Linked DNA regions of Vallitalea longa. Each later gene encodes a partner of the first gene's protein in a complex. Links are inferred from orthologs where the notes say so. Each region holds a gene or a part of one and is shown in the gene's direction. Other genes may lie near its edges. The genes, in order: dnaG and dnaB.

Evidence for each region.
Region 2: the proteins of dnaG (region 1) and dnaB are in contact, whole or in part, in a crystal structure (PDB 2R6A), measured with the Geobacillus stearothermophilus proteins. The link is inferred for Vallitalea longa from one-to-one orthologs. Residues at the interface, in WP_049624496.1 of Geobacillus stearothermophilus: Lys456, Leu457, Leu458, Pro459, Ala460, Asn463, Ala464, Leu467, Leu535, Leu536, Ile537, Ala538, Gln544, Glu545, Asp548, Tyr549, His552; in WP_033016901.1 of Geobacillus stearothermophilus: Ser13, Glu15, Ala16, Gln18, Glu91, Leu92, Asp94, Ala95, Val96, Pro97, Thr98, Ala99, Ala100, Asn101, Tyr104, Tyr105, Ile108.

What each region holds. Positions count from the first base shown.
Region 1 is NZ_BRLB01000013.1:102,309-115,114, forward strand. What follows is about bases 9,830-12,806. They hold dnaG (DNA primase), read left to right. Parts: upstream 9,830-10,421; coding sequence 10,422-12,191; downstream 12,192-12,806. Other genes in these bases: QMG30_RS17805 (deoxyguanosinetriphosphate triphosphohydrolase), read left to right, coding at 9,830-10,183; rpoD (RNA polymerase sigma factor RpoD), read left to right, coding at 12,227-12,806. In the rest of the region: QMG30_RS17780 (glycine--tRNA ligase), read left to right, coding at 330-1,718; ppdK (pyruvate, phosphate dikinase), read left to right, coding at 2,071-4,689; QMG30_RS17790 (DUF445 family protein), read left to right, coding at 4,929-6,353; QMG30_RS17795 (FeoA family protein), read left to right, coding at 6,461-6,724; feoB (ferrous iron transport protein B), read left to right, coding at 6,852-8,831; more of QMG30_RS17805, read left to right, coding at 9,173-9,829. UniProt on the Escherichia coli protein: RNA polymerase that catalyzes the synthesis of short RNA molecules used as primers for DNA polymerase during DNA replication.
Region 2 is NZ_BRLB01000010.1:163,358-176,183, reverse strand. The notes cover bases 3,320-6,316. They hold dnaB (replicative DNA helicase), read left to right. Parts: upstream 3,320-4,147; coding sequence 4,148-5,485; downstream 5,486-6,316. Other genes in these bases: QMG30_RS15715 (sulfatase family protein), read right to left, coding at 5,733-6,316; rplI (50S ribosomal protein L9), read left to right, coding at 3,510-3,956; QMG30_RS15730 (DHH family phosphoesterase), read left to right, coding at 3,320-3,510. Also shown: QMG30_RS15740 (MazG-like family protein), read left to right, coding at 42-374; QMG30_RS15735 (DUF2232 domain-containing protein), read left to right, coding at 435-1,394; more of QMG30_RS15730, read left to right, coding at 1,468-3,319; more of QMG30_RS15715, read right to left, coding at 6,317-7,325; QMG30_RS15710 (ABC transporter permease), read right to left, coding at 7,318-8,232; QMG30_RS15705 (ABC transporter permease), read right to left, coding at 8,226-9,299; QMG30_RS15700 (ABC transporter ATP-binding protein), read right to left, coding at 9,292-10,830; QMG30_RS15695 (BMP family lipoprotein), read right to left, coding at 11,063-12,061; QMG30_RS15690 (Crp/Fnr family transcriptional regulator), read right to left, coding at 12,191-12,826. UniProt on the Escherichia coli protein: The main replicative DNA helicase, it participates in initiation and elongation during chromosome replication. Travels ahead of the DNA replisome, separating dsDNA into templates for DNA synthesis.

The sequences.
Region 1 (12,806 bases):
ATGTGCTTGACAGAGAAACACTGTTTTGTTATACTTTTTCTCATATAATGACAGTTTTAGAAAATTATTTAAATAAAAAAATACCGATTCTGTAATGATGAAGAGAAGTAATTAATTAAATAAATTCTTATAGCGAGTTCAGGCAGGTGGAAGCTGAACAGAATGTAATTAATGAATGGCGCTTTTGAACAGATTATTAAGTGGATGTGTCTATCACATCAAATAGGGTGGAACCGCGGAAGATATTCTTTCGTCCCTTCTAGGGATATAAGAATGTCTTTTTTAGTGTCAAAATAAATAAAATTTATAATATTGAAAGGATGTAAAACATGGAAAAGACTATGGAAAAAGTCGTTGCCCTTGCAAAGGCTAGAGGATTTGTATATCCAGGATCTGAGATTTATGGAGGATTAGCTAATACATGGGATTATGGTCCTCTTGGGGTTGAATTAAAAAATAATGTAAAAAAAGCTTGGTGGCAGAAATTCATCAAGGAAAGTCCATATAATGTAGGAATTGATTGTGCAATATTGATGAATCCACAAGTTTGGGTTGCTTCTGGTCATGTTGGCGGTTTTAATGATCCTCTAATGGATTGTAAAAGCTGTAAAGAAAGATTCAGAGCAGATCAATTGATTGAAAATTATATGAAAGAAAATGATCTTGAAGTAGAAGATGCTGTTGATTCTTGGTCTAATGAAAAAATGAAAGATTACATCGAAGAGAATGGTATCGTATGTCCATCTTGTGGAGAGAAAAACTTTACGGACATAAGACAATTCAATTTGATGTTCAAGACTTTCCAAGGTGTTACAGAAGAGGCTAAAAACACTGTTTACCTACGTCCAGAAACAGCACAAGGTATTTTTGTTAACTTCAAGAATGTACAACGTACTTCTAGAAAAAAAATACCTTTTGGAATAGGACAAATAGGGAAATCATTCAGAAATGAAATTACACCAGGTAATTTTACTTTCAGGACAAGAGAATTCGAACAAATGGAATTAGAATTTTTCTGTGAACCAGGCAAAGATCTTGAATGGTTCAATTACTGGAAAGAGTTCTGTATGAATTGGATACTGTCTTTAGGGTTAAATAAAGAAAATATAAGATTAAGAGACCATAGTCAGGAAGAACTATCTCATTATAGTAATGCTACTTCCGACATAGAATATTTATTCCCATTTGGATGGGGTGAATTATGGGGTATTGCTGATAGAACAGATTTTGATCTAAAAAGGCATCAAGAAACTTCTGGTGCTGATTTAACATATTTTGATGATATTAAAAAAGAGAAATATGTTCCATATTGCATAGAGCCATCATTAGGAGCTGATAGAGTAACATTAGCATTTTTATGTGAAGCTTATGATGAGGAAGAATTAGAAAATGGTGATGTTAGAAAAGTTCTACATTTTCATCCTGCTATAGCACCAGTACAGATAGCGGTTTTACCACTATCAAAGAAATTATCAGAAGAAGCTAATAAAGTATATACGATGTTAGGTAAGCATTATAATGTTGAATATGATGATAGAGGAAGTATTGGAAAAAGATATAGAAGACAAGACGAAATAGGAACTCCTTACTGCTTGACATTCGATTTCGATTCATTAGAAGATAATGCAGTAACAATAAGAGACAGAGATTCTATGGAGCAAGAAAGAGTTAAAATAGATGACCTTATTTCATATTTAGGACAAAAAATAATATTTTAACATAAAATTACACAAAAAAAAATATTAAATAGACACTTTATTAGTAAATTGGATAAAATCTATTTATTAGAAGAAAAAAACAAAAAAAAATCTACTTATTTTAAGTTTTTGTGTTATAATATATGTCGGACTTACACATAAGTAAAAAATTAGCAAATAAAGACTGATAACAATTTTATGGTAATGTTAATAAAATAATTGTTAAAATTGTACAATTTGGTGATAATTTTAGTATGACTTATAATTATTAAACTTATTAACATTATATATTAATGACATAAAAACTATGAGGTTTGACCTCTGGTTTTTAATATAAATAATTTTAAGAAAAGATTATCAGGAGGTATATTTAATGAGCAAGAAATATGTTTATATGTTTAGTGAAGCTGATGCATCAATGAAAAACCTTCTTGGTGGAAAAGGCGCTAACTTAGCAGAAATGACTAAGCTTGGTTTACCAATTCCTCAAGGATTTACTGTTTCAACTGAAGCTTGTATTAATTATTATGACAATGGTGAAAAAATATCAGATGAGATAAAAAAACAAATTGAAGATGCTTTAGTAAAAGTTGAAGAGATTAATAATAAAAAATTTGGTGACAATAGCCAACCATTATTAGTATCTGTTCGTTCAGGAGCTAGAGTTTCTATGCCTGGTATGATGGACACAGTACTTAACTTAGGTCTAAATGATGTATCTGTAGAAGGATTCGCAAAAGCTACAGACAATGCAAGATTTGCATACGATTCTTATAGAAGATTTATTCAAATGTTCTCAGACGTTGTTAAAGGTCTACCAAAATCAAAATTCGAAAGAGTTCTAGATGATATCAAAAAAGAAAAAGGATATGCAAGTGACCTTGATTTAACAGCTGATGATCTAAAAGACGTTATCGCTGCATTCAAAGATTTATATAAAGAACAATTAGGTGAAGCATTCCCACAAAACCCAGAAGAACAATTAATGGCAGCTGTAGAGGCAGTATTTGGTTCATGGAATAATGAACGTGCTATCATTTATAGAAGAATGAATGATATTCCAGGTAACTGGGGAACAGCTGTTAATGTTCAAACAATGGTATTTGGTAACATGGGTGAAAGTTCAGGAACAGGAGTTGCTTTCACAAGAAATCCTGCAACTGGTGAAGCAGGAATTTATGGAGAATACTTATTAAATGCACAAGGTGAAGACGTTGTTGCTGGTATTAGAACTCCAGAACCTATAACAAGACTTGAACAAGATATGCCAAAAGTATATAAACAATTCATGGAAATCGCTACTAACTTAGAAAATCATTACAAAGATATGCAAGATATGGAATTCACTATTGAAAATGGTAAATTATATTTCTTACAAACACGTAATGGTAAGAGAACAGCAGCTGCTGCATTAAAAATAGCTGTTGATTTAGTAGATGAAGGATTACTTACTAAAAAAGAAGCTTTAATGAAAGTTGAACCAAAACAACTTGATCAAATACTTCATCCTAACTTCGATCCAGCTGCTCTAAAAGCAGGAAACGTAGTTGCTAAAGGTTTACCAGCATCTCCAGGTGCTGCAGCAGGTAAGGTATACTTTACAGCAGAAGATGCTGCTGAAGCTGCTAAGAGAAATGAAAGAGTTGTATTAGTTAGACTTGAAACTTCACCAGAAGATATCGAAGGTATGTATGCTTCAGAAGGTATCTTAACTGTTCGTGGTGGAATGACATCACATGCTGCTGTTGTTGCACGTGGAATGGGTACATGTTGTGTATCTGGTTGTGGAGACATTACAATTGATGAAGAAAAGAAAGTATTTACTGTTGCTGGACAAACTGTCAAAGAAGGAGATTATATCTCATTAGACGGTTCAACTGGTAATATTTATATTGAAGATATTAAGACTATAGAACCTGAAATATCAGGTGATTTCGCTAAGTTCATGTCATGGGCTGACGAAACAAGAACATTAAAAGTAAGAACTAATGCTGATACTCCAAGAGACGCAAGAAAAGCTGTAGAATTCGGAGCTGAAGGTATTGGACTTTGTCGTACAGAGCATATGTTCTTTGAAGAAGACAGAATCGCAAAAATGAGAAAAATGATCGTTGCTAAAGAAGTAGAAGAAAGAAAAGCTGCTTTAAAAGAATTATTACCAATTCAAAAAGCTGACTTCAAAGGTATGTATGAAGCGTTAAAAGGAAGACCAATGACTGTACGTCTTCTTGATCCACCACTTCATGAATTCTTACCTCATGATACTGAAGATATCGAAGCTCTAGCAAAAGATATGGGTATCACTTTTGAAACATTAAAAGCTACAGTTGATTCATTACATGAATTCAACCCAATGCTTGGTCATAGAGGCTGTCGTTTAGCTGTAACATATCCTGAAATAGCTGAAATGCAAGCAACAGCTATTGTTGAAGCTGCTATTGAAGTTAAGAAAGAACAAGGATATGATATCGTTCCTGAGATTATGATTCCTTTAGTAGGAGAAGTAAAAGAGCTAGCTTACGTTAAAGATATAGTAGTAAAAGCTGTTGATGCTGTAATAGCTGAAGCTGGTTCTGATATGAAATACAAAGTTGGTACTATGATTGAAATACCTCGTGCTGCATTAACTGCTGACGCAATTGCTAAAGAGGCTGAATTCTTCTCATTTGGTACTAATGACTTAACTCAAATGACATTTGGATTCTCTCGTGATGATGCTGGTGCATTCTTAGAAGATTACTACACTAAGGGAGTATTCGAATCAGATCCATTCGCTAGATTAGATCAAACTGGAGTTGGTCAATTAGTGAAGATGGCAGCTGAAAAAGGTAAAGCAACAAGACCTGACATTAAATTAGGAATCTGTGGAGAACATGGTGGAGATCCTGCTTCAATTGAATTCTGTCATAATGTAGGATTGAATTATGTATCTTGTTCACCATTTAGAGTACCTATCGCTCGTTTAGCTGCTGCTCAAGCTGCTTTAAAATAATATGTGAATAGATAACATTTAATTAAAACCGTCAGTTGTTTCTGGCGGTTTTTTGTGATATAGTGAAAATATTCGTTTGGAAAGTAAATAAAGGTAATGTTGATGATTAAATAAATTTACTCAGTTAAGGATAAATAAGTTATACTAGGTGTAAGATATTTTTGGAATTGCAAATATTTACGAAATAAAATATGGTTAAGGATTTTTAATATATGAATAACAATTGAGGTGATAGTTTTATGGATATGAAGATGGTGTTAGCTCCTATTTTAGGTGCTGGAATAGGGTATTCTACTAATTGGATTGCGATTAAGATGTTATTTAGACCTTATACGGAAAAAAGGGTGATGGGTATAAAATTACCTTTTACACCTGGTTTAATACCAAAGGAGAGAGATAGAGTAGCAAAATCAATAGGGCAGGTCATTGAGGAATATTTATTAACAGATAAAATAATAATTAATGAAATGCTTGAAGATAAGGCTAAAAAACATGTTTTGGAGTTAGTTAATGATAATATCTATACTAGTAAAGGAAACATCAATTTAAATAGTTTTATTGCAGATAATGATAATAATTTTATAGTAAATCGAATTGCAGATATCATAGGAAATAGATTGTTGGATTTATTAAATGAAGAGAACACCAAAAATAAGATACAACAATTAATAAGTAGCAGAATAAGTAATAGTTTAAGAGAGATAGATATTATAGATTTAATTAGTGAAGAGCAATTAAATGATAAGTATAACGACATAATCAATAATAATGTAAAAGATATGATAAGTAGTTTTTTATCAGAAAAAATGAGTGATGGCAACTGTATATGTGATATTATTGATGTTGAAATGATTAATAGAATAAAAGGTATGATAATAAATTATATAGATAGTATAACAGATGATATAAAAATATTTGAAAATGAGAGATTGAAGCAAAGAGTTGTTGAGCTTATTGATTCGACTATAAAAGAAAAAGTAGGGGCATTGGGAGCTATGTTTGTAAACGGTGAGAGTGTTTATAACACGATTGCTGAAAAAACAAAAGAAAAGCTTCAAGATATAGAAATTAAAGAAGAGATCAATACATTTATTAATAGCAAAATCGATGAGGTAACTAATAGGCCAATAGAAGAAATTATGACTAGTGAATCAAGAGAAGAATTGATATCATATCTGGCATGTTATTTTACTGGGATACTATCAGAAGTTAATATAATTGATATCATTTCTTTAAATGATCTTGATTTATATAGTTTTCTTGAAAAAGTTACTGGTAATGATGTAGAAGATAAAATTAATAATCTAGTTGCTGATAATTATGAAAAGATTATTAATGATGATAAGACAAGTGGCAATATTAATAATTTTATAGTTGAAATTATTAACAAAATGATAACAAGTGATATTTCTGTAAGCATTGCTGAGAAGCAACAATTAGATGCTTTTATAGTTGATAAATATACCCAATTGGTTAATAATAATATGACTAAATTAATGAAAGACATAAAATTAAGTTCAATTATTGAAAGACAACTCAACCAATTTGATATAAAAATGTTAGAAGATATAATCATTTCCATAGCTAAAAAGGAATTAAATGCCATTACATTATTAGGAGGATTATTAGGGTTTGTAATCACATTTCTAGCTGTTTTGTTATAGTGTTAAAAAGGTGTTAAATTTATTAAAAACATATTGACTTTTTACAATATCTACGATATAATTAACAAAAGTGATAATCATTATCATTCGAATTGGAGTTGATATATATGACTTTAGATGAAGGTAAAAACAAAGAAATTTTTATCGTAGATGATATTAAGCAAAATAAAAAAATGAAAAAACGTCTTCAAGATATGGGATTGACAAAGGGAACTAGCATCAAGATTTTATCAAATAATACAGGCGGTTCATTTATTCTTAATATAAGAGGTTCAAGAGTAGTAATTGGTAAGACAGTAGCAGAAAAAATATATGTTCAACCAAGCAAACATAAAGTATTTAATTTGAATGCCGTTGGCAATGCATGTTAATATGAAAATTGAATTATAACGAAATAGATTACCATAATCATAAAATTGGTAATATGATAATCTTAAATAGTCTATAAAGATACTTTAATAAGTGTCTTTTTGTATGTTTGCAGAAAGGGATATGTCAATGAACGATAATATAAAAGTTGCTTTCGTAGGTAATCCTAATTGTGGTAAGACTACCTTATTTAATGCATATACAGGTGCTAAACATAAAGTTGGAAATTGGCCTGGAGTAACAGTTGAAAAAAAAGAAGGAACTATAACATATGGTGATAATAAAATAACACTTGTTGACTTACCTGGAATATATAGTATATCACCTTATTCCATGGAAGAAATTCTTACAAGAGAATATATAATAGAAGATGACCCAGATGTAGTTGTCAATATTGTAGATGCATCAAACCTAGAAAGAAATCTGTATCTGACTTTACAGCTTATAGAGCTTGGAAAACCAGTTATAATAGCACTTAATATGATGGATGTTGCAAAAAGCAGAGGATTTGTTATTGACAAGAAAAAATTATCTAAGCAGCTGAATGTTTCTGTAGTGGAAGTGGTAGCCACTAAAAAAATGGGTCTAGATGATCTATTACAACAGATCATAGAGGTTTCTAATGAAAAAGAACAGTATAAGCCTATTGAGTTGGATTATGGTAATGAAATAGAACAGCATTTAATCAAAATAGAAAATGAGCTCAAGCTACAAAATGTTGATGAGAATATTTTAAGATGGTATTCATTAAAGATAGTTGAAAATGATAGTGAAATAATAAATAAATTGAATATAGTAGATAAATGTAATTATGAAGAAGAAATAGCTAAGATTAAATATGACTATATTACAAATTTTATTAGTAACGTACTCGTTAATTCTTTAGATGAAGACGAAACGTTCTCAGATAAGATTGATAAGATAGTTACTAACAAGTGGGCTGGACTTCCAATATTTATGGCTATGATGTTACTTGTGTTTGCTTTTACTTTTGAAGTTGGAAATTATTTAGCTAGCTTGTTAAGTGGTGTATTTCAGATATTAAGTGGTTGTATTACGGATTTATTGACTTCTGCTAGTGCAGCTGATTGGCTCATATCGTTAATAGTTGATGGGATCATTGGAGGGGTTGGTGGAATATTAGTATTCCTACCTAATATTGCATGTTTGTTCTTAGCGATATCAATATTAGAAGATAGTGGGTATATGGCTAGAGTAGCCCTTATAATGGATAAATTCATGAGAAAATTAGGACTTAGCGGAAAAGCATTTATTCCTATGATTCTTGGTTTTGGATGTTCGGTACCTGCTATTATGACAGCAAGAACTTTAGAAGATGAACGTGATAGGTTAATAACTATATTAATAACTCCTTTTATGTCTTGTAGCGCTAGATTACCAATCTATATATTGTTTTCAAATATTTTTTTCCCAGGCAATGAGATACTAATAGCATTTTCATTATATTTGCTTGGTGTTATTGTAGCTGTGTTTGTAGCAATTGTATTCAAGAAAACCATATCAAAAGGTAAGACTGCTCCGTTGATATTGGAATTACCTGCATATAAGAAACCTGCTCCAAGAACGATATTTATATTTGTTTGGGAGAAAGTTAAAGGGTATATAGTTAAGGCTGGAACAATTATTTTTGTAGCATCTATAATAATCTGGTTCTTATTAGAATTCAATTTATCAGGTAAAACAGATATAACTACAAGTTTAGGGGCATCAATAGGACAATTTATAGCACCAGTATTCAATCCATTGGGATTCGGTAATTGGCAAGCAGCTTTATCATTGATTGCAGGTATAATGGGCAAAGAGATTGTAGTGAGTACAATGTCTGTCATATATGGAATAGGAGATGTAGTATCTGACGGTAATATGCTAGCGTTATCTACTCAATTAAAATCTGCTGGTTTCACTCAACTCAGTGCATATGCATTTATGGTATTTTCTTTACTATATACGCCATGTGTTGCTACTTTAGGAGTAATTAAAAAAGAAACTAATAGTTGGAAATGGACGATATTCTCGTTTGTATATCAATTAGTGGTAGCATGGGTAGTTGCTACTGTTGTATATCAGATAGGAAATCTTATTATCTAAACCTAATAGAGCCTGCTATAAAGTGTTTTTGATAAGATTATATGATTTCTAACCGAATATAATAAAAATAAAGAGTTTTATAAACTATATAATAGAATATAATAAAATGGAATAGTCTAATGATTATTCTTTTTTTATTAAATAGGAAAGTTCTACTTTCTATTTTCATTGAAATCTTTTATGAGGCATAACCTCTTTGTTATAATTAGATATATTTCGATGATAAAAGAAAAAACTCCTAAATAAGAGGATTTTGATAAAAAATGCAGTATATAATAATTATAATACCTTTTAAATTGAAGGAAGACAGATAGTCATACTTAAGAAAGGGAGTTTTGTATTTGGGTTGTTTAAGAATTGAACAGGAAAAATTAGAAGATAGAATATTAAATGAATATGCTATGAAAAGTAAAGATACAAGAGGTAGAAAAGTTGAAGAAAGCCCATGCGATATAAGAACAGAGTATCAAAGGGATAGAGATAGAATAATGCATTCAAAAGCTTTTAGAAGATTAAAACATAAAACTCAAGTCTTCATATCTCCAGAAGGAGACCATTATAGAACGAGATTGACACATACTTTGGAAGTTGCACAGATTTCAAGAACTGTTGCTAGAGCCCTTAGACTTAATGAAGACTTAACTGAAGCAATAGCATTAGGTCATGATTTAGGTCATACTCCTTTTGGACATTCAGGAGAATATGCTCTTAATAAAGTATGTACATATGGTTTTAAACATAATGAGCAAAGTATTCGGGTTGTGGAGAAATTAGAGCAGAAGGGTAAGGGACTTAATCTAACATGGGAAGTGAAAGATGGGATACTTAATCATCCTACTGCAGGAAAACCTAGTACTCTCGAAGGGAAAATAGTAAGGTTGTCTGACAAAATAGCGTATATAAATCATGATATTGATGATGCAATAAGAGCTAAGATTCTCAGTGAAAAGGATTTGCCGAAAGAATATACGGATGTCTTGGGTATATCATTTAGAGCTAGAATAAATAATATGATACATGATATTGTTAGAAACAGTATGAATAAAAATGACATCATCATGAGTGAGGATATGGAAATTGCCATGAACAAATTACGTAAGTTCATGTTTGCTAATGTATATGTTGGTTCAAAAGCCAAGGAACATGAAATAAAAGCTAAAAACATGCTAAAGCAATTATACGAATACTTTATTGTTAATAGTGACCTCTTACCTATGGAATATAAAAATATGATTATAGACGATGAGCCTCTAGAAAGAGTGGTTTGTGATTATGTAGCAGGAATGACTGATAGATATTCCATAAATATTTTCTCAAAACTTTTTATTCCTTCATCGTGGAAAGAATTATGATATATAATAGATGGAAAAAATTTCCTTTAATGAAATTATATACATTATTTGTAATTAATTTATTTGTAAAGAATGTCAATCATTCTAATAATTTTATAGTTTAATTAAACATATTTAACAAAAATAAAATTAATTAAAGGATTATCAAAAAGTATGTCGAAAAATAATAGGTGTGCAAATAACAATACAATATTATAACAATACAATGTACAATTAAGGAAATGGAGTTTTTATATATATGTATTATCCAGAAGAATTAATTGAGGAAATTAGAATTCAAAATGATATTGTAGATGTCATATCATCATATGTACAACTTAATAAAAAAGGTAGTACTTATTTCGGATTATGCCCGTTTCATAATGAAAAAACCCCATCATTTTCTGTTAGTAGTGATAAACAAATGTATTATTGTTTTGGTTGTGGTGCTGGAGGAAATGTCTATACATTCGTTATGGAATATGAAAACTTTTCTTTTGTTGAAGCGGTTAAATTTTTAGCTGATAGAGTACATATTACTCTTCCTACAGTACAAGTTTCAGATGAAGTTAAGAAACGAATGGATATGAAACATCAATTAGTAGAAATTAATAAGGCTGCTGCCAGATATTTTTACTATCAACTAAAATCAGAAAAAGGAAAAGTCGCATTTGATTATTTACAAAACAGAGGCATTAGTGAAGAAATACTAAAGAAATTTGGATTAGGGTATTCTAATATTTTTAGAAATGATTTATATAGATATTTAAGTAAAAAATTTGACGATAGGGTACTTTCGTTATCTGGATTATTTGTTCCAGAAAAAAGTAATCCAAAAGAATATTTTGATCGATTTTGGAATCGGGTTATGTTTCCTATATTTGATGTTCATAATAGAATTATAGGATTTGGAGGTAGAGTACTTGGTGACTTTAATCCGAAGTATCTTAATTCACCGGAAACAAAACTTTTTGATAAGAGGCGTAATCTGTATGGACTTAATTTAGCTCGTTCATCAAGAAAAGAAAATATTATTATAGTTGAAGGATACATGGATGTTATTTCATTATTTCAATCAGGAATAACTAATGTGGTTGCTTCACTTGGAACTGCTTTTACTTCTGAACAAGCTTCTTTGATTAAGAGATATACAGATAATGTAGTAATATCTTATGATAGTGATTCAGCTGGAATAAAAGCTGCTCTTAGAGCAATACCTATATTGAAGGCAAAGGGATTATCAGTAAGAGTTCTTAGAGTAAAAGGGTATAAAGATCCAGATGAATTCATAAAAAATAAAGGAAAAGAAGCATTTGAAGATTTAATAGCAAATGCTACTTCTGGATTTATGTTTGAAGTTGAAGAAATGAATAAAAATTATAATCTAGATGATCCTGAAAGCAAGACAAAATTTCATAAACAGGTAGCATATAAGATTCTGGAGCTAGAAAGTGAAATAGAAAGGGATAATTATATAGATGCTTTAGCAAAAAAATATAATACAAAAAAGTCTTTGTTGGAAAAATTAGTTGCAGAGACTGGTAAAAATACTGGTATTGTATCTCCAAGGCAAGAAATCAAGAATAATAGAGAAAAGAATAAAAATTCAGAAGATGGTATAATATTAGCCCAAAAGAGTATATTAACATTAATTGCTAATAATGAAGATATCTATAAGATAGTTAAAAAGCATCTGAAAGTAACGGATTTTCTTGATGATTTCTATAGAAATGTCGCTAAAGAAGTTTACCAAGCTTATGAAAAAAATAATAAAGTCGAATATGCCGTTATAATCAATAAGTTTATAGAATTGGATGAACAAAAAAAGGTTGCTGGCATATTCAATATAAATATTGTTTTTGAGAATAAAATGCAGCTGGAAAAGATAATAAACGAAACTGTAAAATTAATAAAAGCTGCAAGTATTGATGCTAGTTCACGTACTGTAAATGATACTAATGAATTACAAAAACTTATTTTAGCCAAAAGAGAATTACAAGGGTTGCATATTTCTCTTAAGGATGGTTAGACTAGTAAACACAAGGAAAGGATGGATCCTGCGTTATGGCGAATGAAGGAAATTTAAGTAAGTTTGAAGAAAAAATGAAAGCCCTAATTGATATGGCCAAAAAAAAGAAGAATGTTCTTGAATATAAAGAGATTGAAGCTCATTTCGGAGAAATGGTAAATGATGCTGATAAAATTGAAATAGTATATGATATATTAGAAAAAGCAGGTATAGATGTACTAGGATTGATTGAAGAAGAAGAAGAACCTGTTAAAGAATTAGATTTATCATTACCAGAAGGTCTTAATATAGATGACCCTGTTAGAATGTATCTAAAAGAAATAGGTAAAGTACCTTTGTTATCAGCTGAAGAAGAAGTGGATTTGGCTATGAGGATGGAAGCTGGTGACCAAGAAGCTAAGAAAAAATTGGCCGAAGCAAATTTAAGATTGGTTGTAAGTATCGCTAAACGTTATGTAGGTCGTGGTATGTTATTCCTTGATCTAATCCAAGAAGGTAATCTTGGACTAATAAAAGCTGTTGAAAAATTTGATTATAGAAAAGGTTATAAGTTCAGTACTTATGCAACTTGGTGGATTAGACAAGCTATAACAAGGGCTATAGCTGACCAAGCTA
Region 2 (12,826 bases), on another replicon or contig:
ATAGATATAAAGTATTATAAATAAAAAAGGGGTTTATAATTATGGCTATGTATAAAGGGGAGTTTGATATTACTAAGACTATTAGAATCATTGAGAGATTGAAAAGTCAACTACTTTCAAATGTATCTGCTTTGTTTTCAAATATGGCTGAGAGTAATTCTGCTAATAGTAATGAAAATATTGATATATTAGCTGATGTAATAATTCTTTCTTATTTATTATCAGATAAATTAGGTGTTTCTAATGAGGCACTTGATATAAAATTGATAAATAAATTAAGATTAGCTAGTTTGCAAAATGAAGAAAATGAGGAATGGACAAAAGAAATATTAACACTATCAAAACATCTTAATAAATCAAGAGAAATAAAATAATATTTGAATGATTTGTTTAACGGATATATTTTGAGGTTGTTTCAAAATATAGGAGGTATTATGGAAAAGAATAATTCTAGATATATATTATTATTGATTATACTAATTATTAATACTATTTATAGTTACTTATTTTTAAGAAATACAGAAACGATTATCATAAGCTTTGTATTATTTATTCCAGTTGCTATATATGGTCTTAAGTATAAAATAGATGGCAGTTTGATTTTTTGCATGTTAGCAGTTTGTATTGCTAATTATATATTGTATGGTATTGAACATTTCATCTCCTATAGTATGGTAGTTATATTGCCTGCACTGATTATAAGCTATCTAGTTAGGGAAAAAATGCCTTTCACTAAATTGATATCTTTATCAAGCATATTACTATTTGCTTCCTTTTTAGGAACTATCATTTTATTAAAAACTATTTGTGATGTTGATGTTCTTACAACTTATTTTAATGGTATAGATATTATAGAAAAAGAATTTACTAATATATATAGTACTTATTTTAATAATAATACGAATTCTATAAAAGAGTATTCAATTGCTATAGGTACTTTGAAAAATACTTTCTATTATATGAAGTACTATTATCCAGCACTATTATATTTATTATGTTTAGGAATATCTTTTATATCTATTTTGTGTATTAGTTTTATAGCTAATAAAATGAAAATAAATAATTTTGGTTATGAAAATATATTAGGATTGAAAGTGTCCAGAAGTATTATAGGATTTTTAATGATTGTTATTATAGCAAAAGCTCTTTATTTGAATGGGAAAAGTAATTTGATGGTAGCAATTGATAATATATTGGTTATTATAGTTGTATTGTTATTCTTTTTAGGTATTTTATTTGAAATGTCGATAATCAAAAGAGTTAGAAATGCAGGAAGAAGAATATTACTGATATTGGTTTCTGTTTTTTGTCTTATATTTTTTCAAGCTTATTTTGTAGTAGCAGGTTTTATAGATAGTATTTTTCAGATTAGAGTGAAACTAAATAATGCATGAAAATAAGCATTAAAACTCTAAAAGTGGAAGATAATAATATGGAACTTCTTTAAATCTTAAAGGAGAAGATTATATGAATAAGAAGAATCAAATGAATAAACAAATAGAGAACTATTTTAGATGGCCAATAATATATTTAACATTTTTATTTATTCTAACGATTATATTATTTTTTGTCAATACTGTGGCTGGCGTTATTTCATTGGCATTTTTTTTGGTGTCTGTAGTAGTTAGTATTTACATTGGTACAGTAGCCAAACGACATTTAATGAGTGAGGTTATCAATTATGCCCTTACATTTGGTACTCTTCAAAAGAATTTTTTACAGAAATTCCAAATTCCATATATATTATTAGATATTGATGGAAGAATACGTTGGTTTAATGAGGAATTCGAGGGAATGATAGGAGAGAAAAAAATTCTTGATAAGAATATTAATGCTCTTATTCCACAACTTAATTCTACTATATTACCTGTTGAAGATGATACTGTTTTTGAAAAAGAAATATCTTTGAAAGATAGAATGTATAGAGTGATTATTAGAAGTCTTGTTATAGATAATGACAATACGTTAGATCCATATGATAGGATGAGTGATAGCGGTATTATCTATGCAACTTATTTCTTTGATATAACTAATGAAAAAGAATTACAGACTAAGAATGATGATCAAAAAGTAGTTGTTGGATTATTGTATATTGACAATTATGAAGAAGCTTTTCAGAGTATTGAAGATGTTAGAAGACCTTTGCTAGTTGCTTTAATTGATAGAAACATAAATAAGTTTGCAAAAAAAATAGATGGTATAGTCCGTAAATTCGAAAAAGATAAATATATGATTATATTCCAAAAAAAATATTTAAGAGATTTGCATGAAGATAAATTTGCTATACTAGATGTTATTAGAGAAATAAATATAGGAAATGAACTACCCGTTACATTAAGTATGGGACTTGGTGTTAACGATTATTCGTATATACAATCATTGGATTTTGCTAGAGTTGCAATTGATTTAGCTCTTGGTCGAGGTGGAGATCAGGCAGTTATAAAAGAAAGTGACAAATTTTTATTCTATGGAGGTAAGACTCGAGGAGTAGAAACAAGTGCTAGAGTAAAAGCTAGGATAAAAGCTTATGCGTTCAGAGAACTTATAGAAGATTGTGATAAAATTATTGTTATGGGTCATAAAGTCCAAGATTTAGATTCACTTGGAGCTGCAATAGGAATATATAGTTGTGCTAAGCTATATGATAAAACTGTTCATATAGTTCTTAATGAAATTACTTCGGCGGTAAGGCCTTTGTATGATCGTTTTGTTGAAGATGATAATTATGGTGAAGACCTTTTTATAGATAATGTAGAAGCTGTTAATTATGCTAATAATAATACATTGCTTGTAGTTGTGGATGTAAATAGACCAAGTTATACAGAGTGTCAAGAGTTATTTAAGTACGTTAATAATGTTGTAGTTTTCGACCACCATAGGGTTGGGGCAGAGCATATAGAAGATACTGTATTAAATTATATAGAACCTTATGCTTCTTCAACATGTGAGATGGTAACAGAAATAATTAGATATATTTCTGATAAAGTTAAATTAAGACCTATAGAAGCTGAAGCTTTGTTTGCAGGGATTACAGTAGATACTAAGAATTTTGTTATTAAAACAGGAGTCAAGACTTTTGAAGCAGCTGCTTATTTAAGGCGAAATGGAGCAGATGTTGTGAAAGTCAGAAAATTATTCAAGAATGATATGGAATCATATAAAGCTAGAGCAACAGCTGTTAGAGATTCTGAGTTATATAGAGATAAGATGGCGATATCAATATGTCCATCAGACATCCAAAATCCGATTCTTGTAACGGCTCAGGCTGCTGATGAATTACTTAATATATCTGGTATTAAGGCATCATTTGTTTTAACTAATGTTGATGGTACAATATATATAAGTGCTAGATCATTCGATGACATCAATGTGCAATTGATTATGGAAAAATTAGGAGGCGGAGGACATCTGAGTGTTGCAGGTGCTCAGCTTCATGATAATACCATAAATGGTGCTATAGAAATCTTAAAAGATACAATTGATGAATACTTAGAGGAAGGTGAAAAATAATGAAGGTCATATTATTAGAAGATGTTAAGAAGTTAGGTAAAAAAGGAGAGTTAATTAATACAAGTGATGGGTATGCTAGAAATTTTTTGTTTCCAAAAAAATTAGCTGTTGAGGCAACTAAAGCTTCTATAAACGATATGAAATTAAAAAAACAATCAGATATGAGAAGACAACAGGAGTTACTTGAAGAGGCTAAAGAATTAGGTGAGAAGATAAAGGGTACTTCCATTACCATAAAGGTAAAAGCGGGTGATGGTGGTAAAATATTTGGTTCTGTATCAACAAAAGAAATAACAAAAGCTGCAAAAGAACAATTGGGATTAGACATTGATAAGAAAAAAATGCAGATAAAAGAACCAATAAAAGCTCTTGGAACTCATATTATACCAATTAAATTGAATGCAAAAGTCAAAACAGAACTTAAAGTAAAAGTACAAGAACTTTAATTAGAATATAAGACCCTTAAAGGGTCTTAATGTTTCATAGAGAGTTTAATCTGTAACTCCTTAAACTAAAGGAGAAAATATGAGTTACTAATAAATACAAGTTTATTAATAGTAGCTAGACTGTTATAATTAAATGTAAATACATAAATGGACTCGTATATATGTAGAATGGCTAATAGTTTGGAGGGGATTTGGTGGATGCAGAAATAAAAGGGTTACCACCATATAGCTTAGAGGCTGAACAATCAGTTATTGGTTCCATGATATTGGACAGGGAAGCGATAACTACAGGTATGGAATCTTTGATGCCTGATGATTTTTATCAACCAGATTTAAAAGTTATATTTGAAGCTATTATTGATTTATTCAATAAGAATAAAGCAGTAGATCTAGTTACCCTAGAAAATAAATTGAAAGACGATGGAGTTCTAGACCAGATAGGTGGAATTAATCATCTATCCAAGTTAGCTATGTCTGTTCCCACATCTGCACATATTAAAAATTATGCTCAGATCGTTAAGGAAAAGTCAGTTCTTAGGAAGTTGATAAAAACAAGCAAAGAAATAATTGCAGAAAGTTATGATGGTAAGAATAAGTTAGAGGATACCCTTAATAGTGCTGAAGAGAAAATCTTCAATATTATGCAGGATAGGCGAACAGAAGAATTTTCCTCTATCAAAGATTTAGTTGTACCAACTCTGAATAAAATAGAAATGATACATAAGAATCAAGGAAAAGTTACTGGTATTCCTACTGGATTTATTGATCTTGATTATAAAACAGCAGGATTACAACCTTCAGACTTAATTCTAATTGCTGCTAGGCCATCAATGGGAAAAACAGCTATTGCTCTTAATATTGCTCAGCATGCAGCTATTAAAGAAAATGCTGCAACAGCTATATTTAGCTTGGAGATGTCAAAGGAACAATTAGTAAATCGTCTTCTATGTTCAGAAGCTATGGTTGATGCACAGAAAGTTAGAACTGGTGATTTAGAAGATGAAGATTGGGCTAAAATCGCTAGTGGTTCAAGTGTACTATCTAGTGCTTCTATTTACATTGATGATACACCTGGTATTACAGTTTCTGAAATGAAAGCTAAATGTAGAAAATTAAAGCTTGAGAAAGGTCTTGATTTAATTTTGATTGACTATTTGCAGCTTATGAGTGGAAATGGAAGGACAGAATCAAGACAGCAGGAAATATCCGAAATATCACGTTCACTTAAGGCTCTAGCTAGAGAGATGGAAGCACCTGTTGTAGCATTGTCACAGTTGAGTCGTGCTTGTGAATCAAGAGCTGATCATAGACCGATGTTATCAGATTTGAGAGAATCAGGAGCTATAGAACAGGATGCGGACGTAGTTATGTTTTTGTATAGGGATGAATATTATAATCCTGAAACAGAGGCTAAAAACCAAGGTGAGCTAATAATTGCTAAACAACGTAATGGTCCTACTGGTACAATTCATTTGGTTTGGATGGGACAGTATACTAAGTTTGCAAGTATGGAAAATAAGAATTACTAATAATTTTATTCAACAAAATTATATATAAATATTTATTTATAAGAATTTAACTACCTTGTAGAATAATCCAGTTCGGTTAAGATTCTACAAGGTTTAATTTTTATTTACTATCAGTATCCCTAACATTTAAGATAGTCAGATATTAGGTAAGCTATTAATTTTAATAATATAACTTTATGTAATGACTTTTTTATACTATTTTTAACAATAATTTAGGAAATCACATTGTATATTCTTTATGTATAAGTTATTTACTTAATAGATTTTCTATATCTGTATCAGTAAATCTACCGAATTCCTTAAATGTAGCAATATCTAATTCTTTTAGATCTACAATATGCTCGTTCTTGATGGCTTCTTTTATTTCATGATTCATACCTATTAATTTTGATTTATCTGTGTCAGTCAGATTTTTCACATGTTTGGGAAAATTAGTTTCTCGATATATTTTTGGTGTATATTCGTCTAATTTTATAAAATCATCATTAGCTATATAACCTTTTTCCCACCAAGTTTTTTCATATTGGATTAATTTATTTCTTAGATATTCTTTTATTTCTGTTATGTCTGTATTATTATTAACCAGTAAGTTAATTCTTTCTTTTGGGTCAGTTTCAAGATTGAACAATTCTTCTTTTCCGCCACCATAATAATAATTATATTTGTATTGTTTATTTCTTAGGCTTACCCATCTTTTATTGCCTTTGTTATGTTCTACATATTGATAATCTCTATCTTTTATGCCGTTAGTTGCGAATATACTTTCACCAGGTAATTTATAGTTAGCTGGATATTCTATTTCAGCAATATCTAGAAAAGTTGGAAATAAATCATTGAGGTCAACAAATCTATTGTCTATGGTTCCTTCCTTAAGACCTTCTTTGTATCTAGCTATAAATGGTATTTTACAAGAACCATCATAAGGTAAGAATTTTTGGAAAGTTCCGTTGTCACCTAACATTTCTCCATGGTCAGAAGTAAATATGATTAAGGTATTATCTAGTTGATTAGTTTTTTCTAGATAATCTAAGATTCTACCTATATTATAGTCGACAAAGGATATTGAAGAGTAATATAATTGTTTAGCTCTTTCAAGATATTCATCATTAGGATAATCAGCTATATGTTTGTTCTCTTCAGCAAGGGCGGATATAGGGGTAATGCTTTCATAGTATTCAGGGAGTTTTTTATCATTATAAATATTTGCCCACTCATTAGGCACATCAAATGGAGGATGAGGTTGTATAAAACTGCTCCATATCATAAAAGGTCTCTTATTATTATTTTCTTTTATTACATCAATAGTTTTATCTGCTACCCATGTACTTCCATGATGTTTTGTAGGAATAAACGACTGTTGGGGAAGCATGTATAATAGATGTCTAACCCCATGCATGCTACTGTAATAATCTAATCCCTGATTTCTGAGATATTGAGCATAATCATCATCCATAATATATTCAGGTATTTCCTCCATAATATGCATTCTATTGAAGCCATTATGTCTTCTACAAGGTTGAAAATGCATTTTACCGATAGCAACTGTATTATAACCATGATTGGATAATAGTTCAGGGAATGTTGGTATATCATAAGGCATTTGTCTACTGTTATCAAAGTAATTATCATCAAAACTATGGTATTTGGATGGTAGTCCTGATACGATATTATGTCTTGCTGGTATACATGCAGGGTTAGGGGAGTATGCATTGGTGAACATACATCCCTCTTTGGCTAATCTGTCTAAATTAGGGGTTTCCATATAATCATAACCACCAGCACATATGGTATCATATCTCTGTTGGTCTGTTGTTATTAATAAAATATTAGGTTTACTCATTGGCTATAAGCCTCCTTTTACTTTTCCTTTTCTTATAGACTCCTACGCCAATAAGTGTTAATACTGTTACAAGATAAGGCAGTATCTGTATAAGCTGTGGTGGGAAGCCATATAATTGAGCTTTCATAGTAACTGCATCAGTAAATCCAAATAATAATGCACCTAGTGATGTTCCCACAGGCATTGCATTACCGAAATTAGATGCTGCCATAGCAACGTATCCTCTTCCATTAGTCATATTATCTGTAAACATGGTTAATTGTCCTAATGAAAGGTAAGCACCGCCAATTCCACATAGGATACCACTAGCAGTCAATACCATGCATTTTAATTTAAATACATTGACTCCAGCAGTTTGTACAGCCATTGAATTAGGCCCTGTAGCTCTTATTCGTAAACCAATTTTAGTTTTGAACAATGTAATTTGTAACACAATCAATATTAATATTGATAAATATAATATTATTGATTGATGTGCGAAAGCTGATAAAATAGGAATATTTTCTAAAAAAGGTAAATCAATTGTTGAAAATCCTATTATTTTAGGAGAAGAAAACGCTCCTCTAACACCAAATAGAATATTTAGAAAATATTTAGTTATACCTAATGCAAACATGTTAATAGCAACCGATACGACAATGTTATCAGCTTTATATTTTATGTTGAAAATAGCAAATAATAGACCCATCAATCCACATATGAAACATGTGACAAGTAATGCAATCAGAGCTGATCCTGTAAAATAACTCATGACAACAGCAACGAAAGCTCCTATAAGCATAAATCCTTCTAAACCTAAGTTAACTAATTTTATTCTTTGAGTAATAAGACCACCAAAACCTGCTAGAAGTATAGGGGGTAGAAGTCTTAATGTTGTTTCAAGAACAGAAGTAATTAAATCTAGCATATGTTATCCCCCTTTTTATTTTTAGTTTTTAAATTGTTTTTTTTTCTGCTTTTTATAGAATTTATTGCAAAATCTGCAGCTATAAATACAATCATTACTGCTTGGACAGAGGAGATTAAGTCTCTGGATATATTACTCATAACTTCCATCTGTATAGCACCATTATTAAGTGCTCCAAAAAATATTGCTGTTATTATACATCCTAAAGGATTGTTTTTAGCTAATAATGCTACGGTAATACCTGTATATCCTAATCCGTTAGATATATCAGATATATATCTGTAGTTTACACCCATTACTTGTTCCGCTCCAGCAAGTCCTGCGATAGCACCACTTATCATCACTATAATAACAGTTCTTTTCGCTGCATTGATTCCAATGTATTTTGAAAATGATGAACTAATTCCTGATGCCCTACTTTCATAACCGAATTTGGTTTTAAATAATAATATATGTAGTATTATTGCAACGAGTATAGCTAAAACAAAACCTAGATTCAAATCATTCATAGGTCCTGCTAATTTTGGAAGTATTGAATTTTCACCTATCTTATATGTTGCACCAATAGGTAATTCTCCTTTGAATGGGTAGGTTGCTAAGTAATTGGAGAATAGCTGTGCTATACTATTTAACATGATACAGGTTATAAATATACTTATGTCTAATTTAATGTTTAGTATTGCAGGTATAAAAGCCCATATCATACCTACGATCATAGCAGCAATCAAACAAATAGGTACAGATATATATGCAGGTAAGGCAGGTAAATAAACTCCTACTAAGGCGGCAGTGATAGCTCCGAAGTATAATTGACCTTCTACACCGATATTGAATACGCCAGCTCTGAATGCGTATGCAGCAGCTAATCCTGTAAATAATAAAGGAGTTGCTTTTGCTAAACTACTACAGAATCCTTGCCAAGTTCCGAAGGCACCTTTGAAGAGTAATGAATAAGCTTCAATAGGTGATGTTCCTGTAGGTATTATAAGTAAAGCTCCTATTAGTAAGGATATGATTATTGCAAATAAAGGTTTGCCTAATTCTTTTAGTATCTTATTTCTATTCATCTATATCCTCCTGTCTTTTTGAACCTGCCATATAAAGTCCTAGTTCTTCTCTTGTTACTTCGTTAGCTTTTAGTTTACACACAATTTCGCCTTCATATAGAACTGCTATGGTATCACTTAGTGTAAATATTTCATCAAGGTCAGAGGATATAATTAGTGCAGCTGTTTTACTGTTTCTAAGTTCAATTATATAGTTATGGATAAAACTTATAGCACCAATATCTACACCTCTTGTTGGTTCAGCTGCAATTAATAATTTTGGATTATTAACTTTTGTTTCTCTTGCGATAACAACTTTTTGCTGATTACCACCTGATAGGTCATTTACATTTGTATTATGACTAGGAGTTCTTATATCAAATTGATTGATCATTTCTTTGGCTTTATCATTGATTTTGTTTTCATCTAAAAATTTAAACCCTAGAATTTTCTTAAGGAATTTTGGCATTACATGATAACCAGCAATACTGTTTTGTGCAATAGACCATTGCATACAGAGGCCTTCCTTTTTTCTATCTGCCGGGATATAACTAATACCCTGTAGTAGACGCTCTTTTCTGTTTTTATTAGTTATGTCTTTGTTTTCAAGCAATATTTTACCTTTAGTGGGTTTAGTCATACCTGCTATTACCCTTGCTAATTCACCTTGTCCATTACCAGATATACCAGCTATTCCTAAAACTTCACCTTCATTAATGGTTAGATTTATGTTTTTTAATGAATATAGACCATTGTTTTGTTTTATACTTACATTTTCTAGTTCTATAACAGGAGAACCTTGGATTTCTTTTCGATCCATGACAGGTGGGAGCTTTTTCCCTACCATGTATTCTGCTAATTGGTATTTATCAGTATCGCAGGTATTCATTTCGCCTACAACTTTCCCTTTTCGCATTACTATTATGTGATCTGATACTTCCATTACCTCATCAAGTTTATGAGTAATGAATATTATAGTTTTTCCTTGACTGGATAATTCTCTTATGTTTTTGAAGAGATCATTTGTTTCTTGGGGAGTTAATACAGCAGTTGGTTCATCAAGTATTAGAATGTCTACACCTCTATAAAGTGTTTTTATGATTTCTACTTTTTGTTGTACACCTACAGGAAGATTACCGATCAACTCATTTACGGGTATATTTATACCGTTGGATCTCATCAACTTTTTAATTTCTTTTTTTGCTTTATCGTAATCTATATATAGAGATTTAGTAGGTTCCATGCCTAATATTACATTTTCTAATACAGATAATTCTTCTACTAGCATAAAATGCTGATGAACCATTCCAATATTATTTTTTAGTGCATCAAGACTTGAATTAAAAGTTACAGGTTTATCATTGATTCTTATTTCACCTGTGGTGGGTTTTTGCAATCCATATAATATATTCATCAGAGTAGATTTTCCAGCACCATTTTCGCCTACTAGACAAACGACGGATCCTTTTTTAATTTTTATTGATACATCATCGTTCGCAAGAGTACCAGGATACTGTTTGCTAATGTTTAACATTTCTACAGCATAATTCATTAGTAACTTCTCCTTTAATTTTTTACTGAATCATTTTATAAAATAAGTAAGTTCTACTTTCTATTTTCCTTGAAATTGTACAAGGTATAACCTCATAGTTATTAATATCCATTTAATAGTAATATTTTAGGATAAAAAATAGAAGGTATCTGTTTTTTATCCTATTGATTATTTGTTTATAATAGTTTTGCTTAAGATATTTTATCAAAACATAATTTTAATTCTATTTCAATTATTTATTGAATACGTCTGTAACTGTTATTTTACCATCAATTATATCTTGTTTTATAGTATCTAATTGATCTAAGACTTCTTGAGGAATTATATCTTTTGTATATTTCAATTCTGTTATTCCAACACCGTTTTCAGCTAGACCATAGATTTTTTCACCTGATGTGAAGGTATCTTCTTTCACTTGTTTGATGAAATCATATGCAGCATTACCAACGTTTTTAACCATACTTGTAAGGATTTTACCTTCTACTATGTAGTCTTGATCTTGGTCTACACCAATACCATAAACGCCTTCTTTTTCTTTAAGAGCTTCAAAAAGACCTTCACCTGATTTGCTGGCGGCATGATATATAACGTCAGCATCTTCATCTATCAATTGGACAGCGAATTCTTTTCCTTTGCTAGGATCAGCAAAAGAACCAACATAAGTAGGTAGAACTTTTATATCAGGGTTAACGTATTTAGCTCCTTCTTCATATCCTACTGCAAATCTATTAATTCCTGGGATATCCATACCACCTATGAATCCAACAGTTCCACTTTTACTCATAAGTGAAGCTAATGCACCTACTAGGAAACTTCCTTCATGATCTGCAAAACGAGCTACAGCTAAATTGTCTCCTGTACAGTCAACATTAACTCCTGCAAACTTCTTGTCTGGGTAGTTAGGAATTACTGAGTTTATAGCATCTCCCCAGTCATTACCCACAGCCATGATAAAGTCATAGTCTGCACTAGATGCAAGTTTTAGAGATTGTAAGTAATCTGCTGTTGATTGAGGTTCGATAACTTTTATTTCAACGCCTAATTCTTCTTCTGCTTTTTTGAATCCTTCATGTGCAGAGTCGTTGAATGATCTGTCTCCTAAGCCACCTGAAGATGTTATTAAAGCTACTTTAATGGTTTTATCAGTTGAATCGTTATTTTCAGAACTACATCCTGTAAATATCATAGAGATAATTAGAATAAAAGATAATAAAGCGGATATTTTTTTCATTGTGTACGTCCTCCTATTATTAAGTTTATGATGTATAAAAGATATCATATTTTAAATCTATTAAATAGGAAATTTTGCACTTTTCTTTTAAAAAATGAATGTTTTTTTATATATTAGATAAAATGTTCATTAATCCAATAGCAATTCTTTTTTGTATTTTAATAAGTTATTATATTGTTCATTATTTATATAGATCTTACCAAGTTTTATGGTAACTAGATTCTTGTTTTTCAATATTTCTACAGTGCTGTTAGTTGATCTTATTGAGATACCTATGAAATTACTAATCATATTTCGGGTTTCATTTATTTTGACTAAACCTTTATAGTTGGTATCATATATTTTTTTGTAAAGGTCATAACAGTAAATTAAGTAAGCTACCACATTAACCTTTACCGAGTACTTTTTGCATTCTATATATTTACTTAATGTTGAATGTAGCCTATTTATAGTGTTATATATAATTTTATTATAGAAATCAGGGTACTTGACCATCCATTCTTTTAGATTTCGTTTACTGATTTTTAGAGCTATCACATCTGTAAGAGTATCTACATCAGCATTTCGTACATCGTTATCTGAAAGAATTTCTGAAAGACCTATTACATTGTAATTAGATATTTTGTAGTAGCAATATATTTCACCATTCTCCAGCCTTTTGAACATACCGCATATACCGTTCACTATTAGATATACATAATTGGAGCAGGAGTTTCTTTTGATGATTGTCATATCGCTTGCGTAATAAATTACATCTATTAGTTC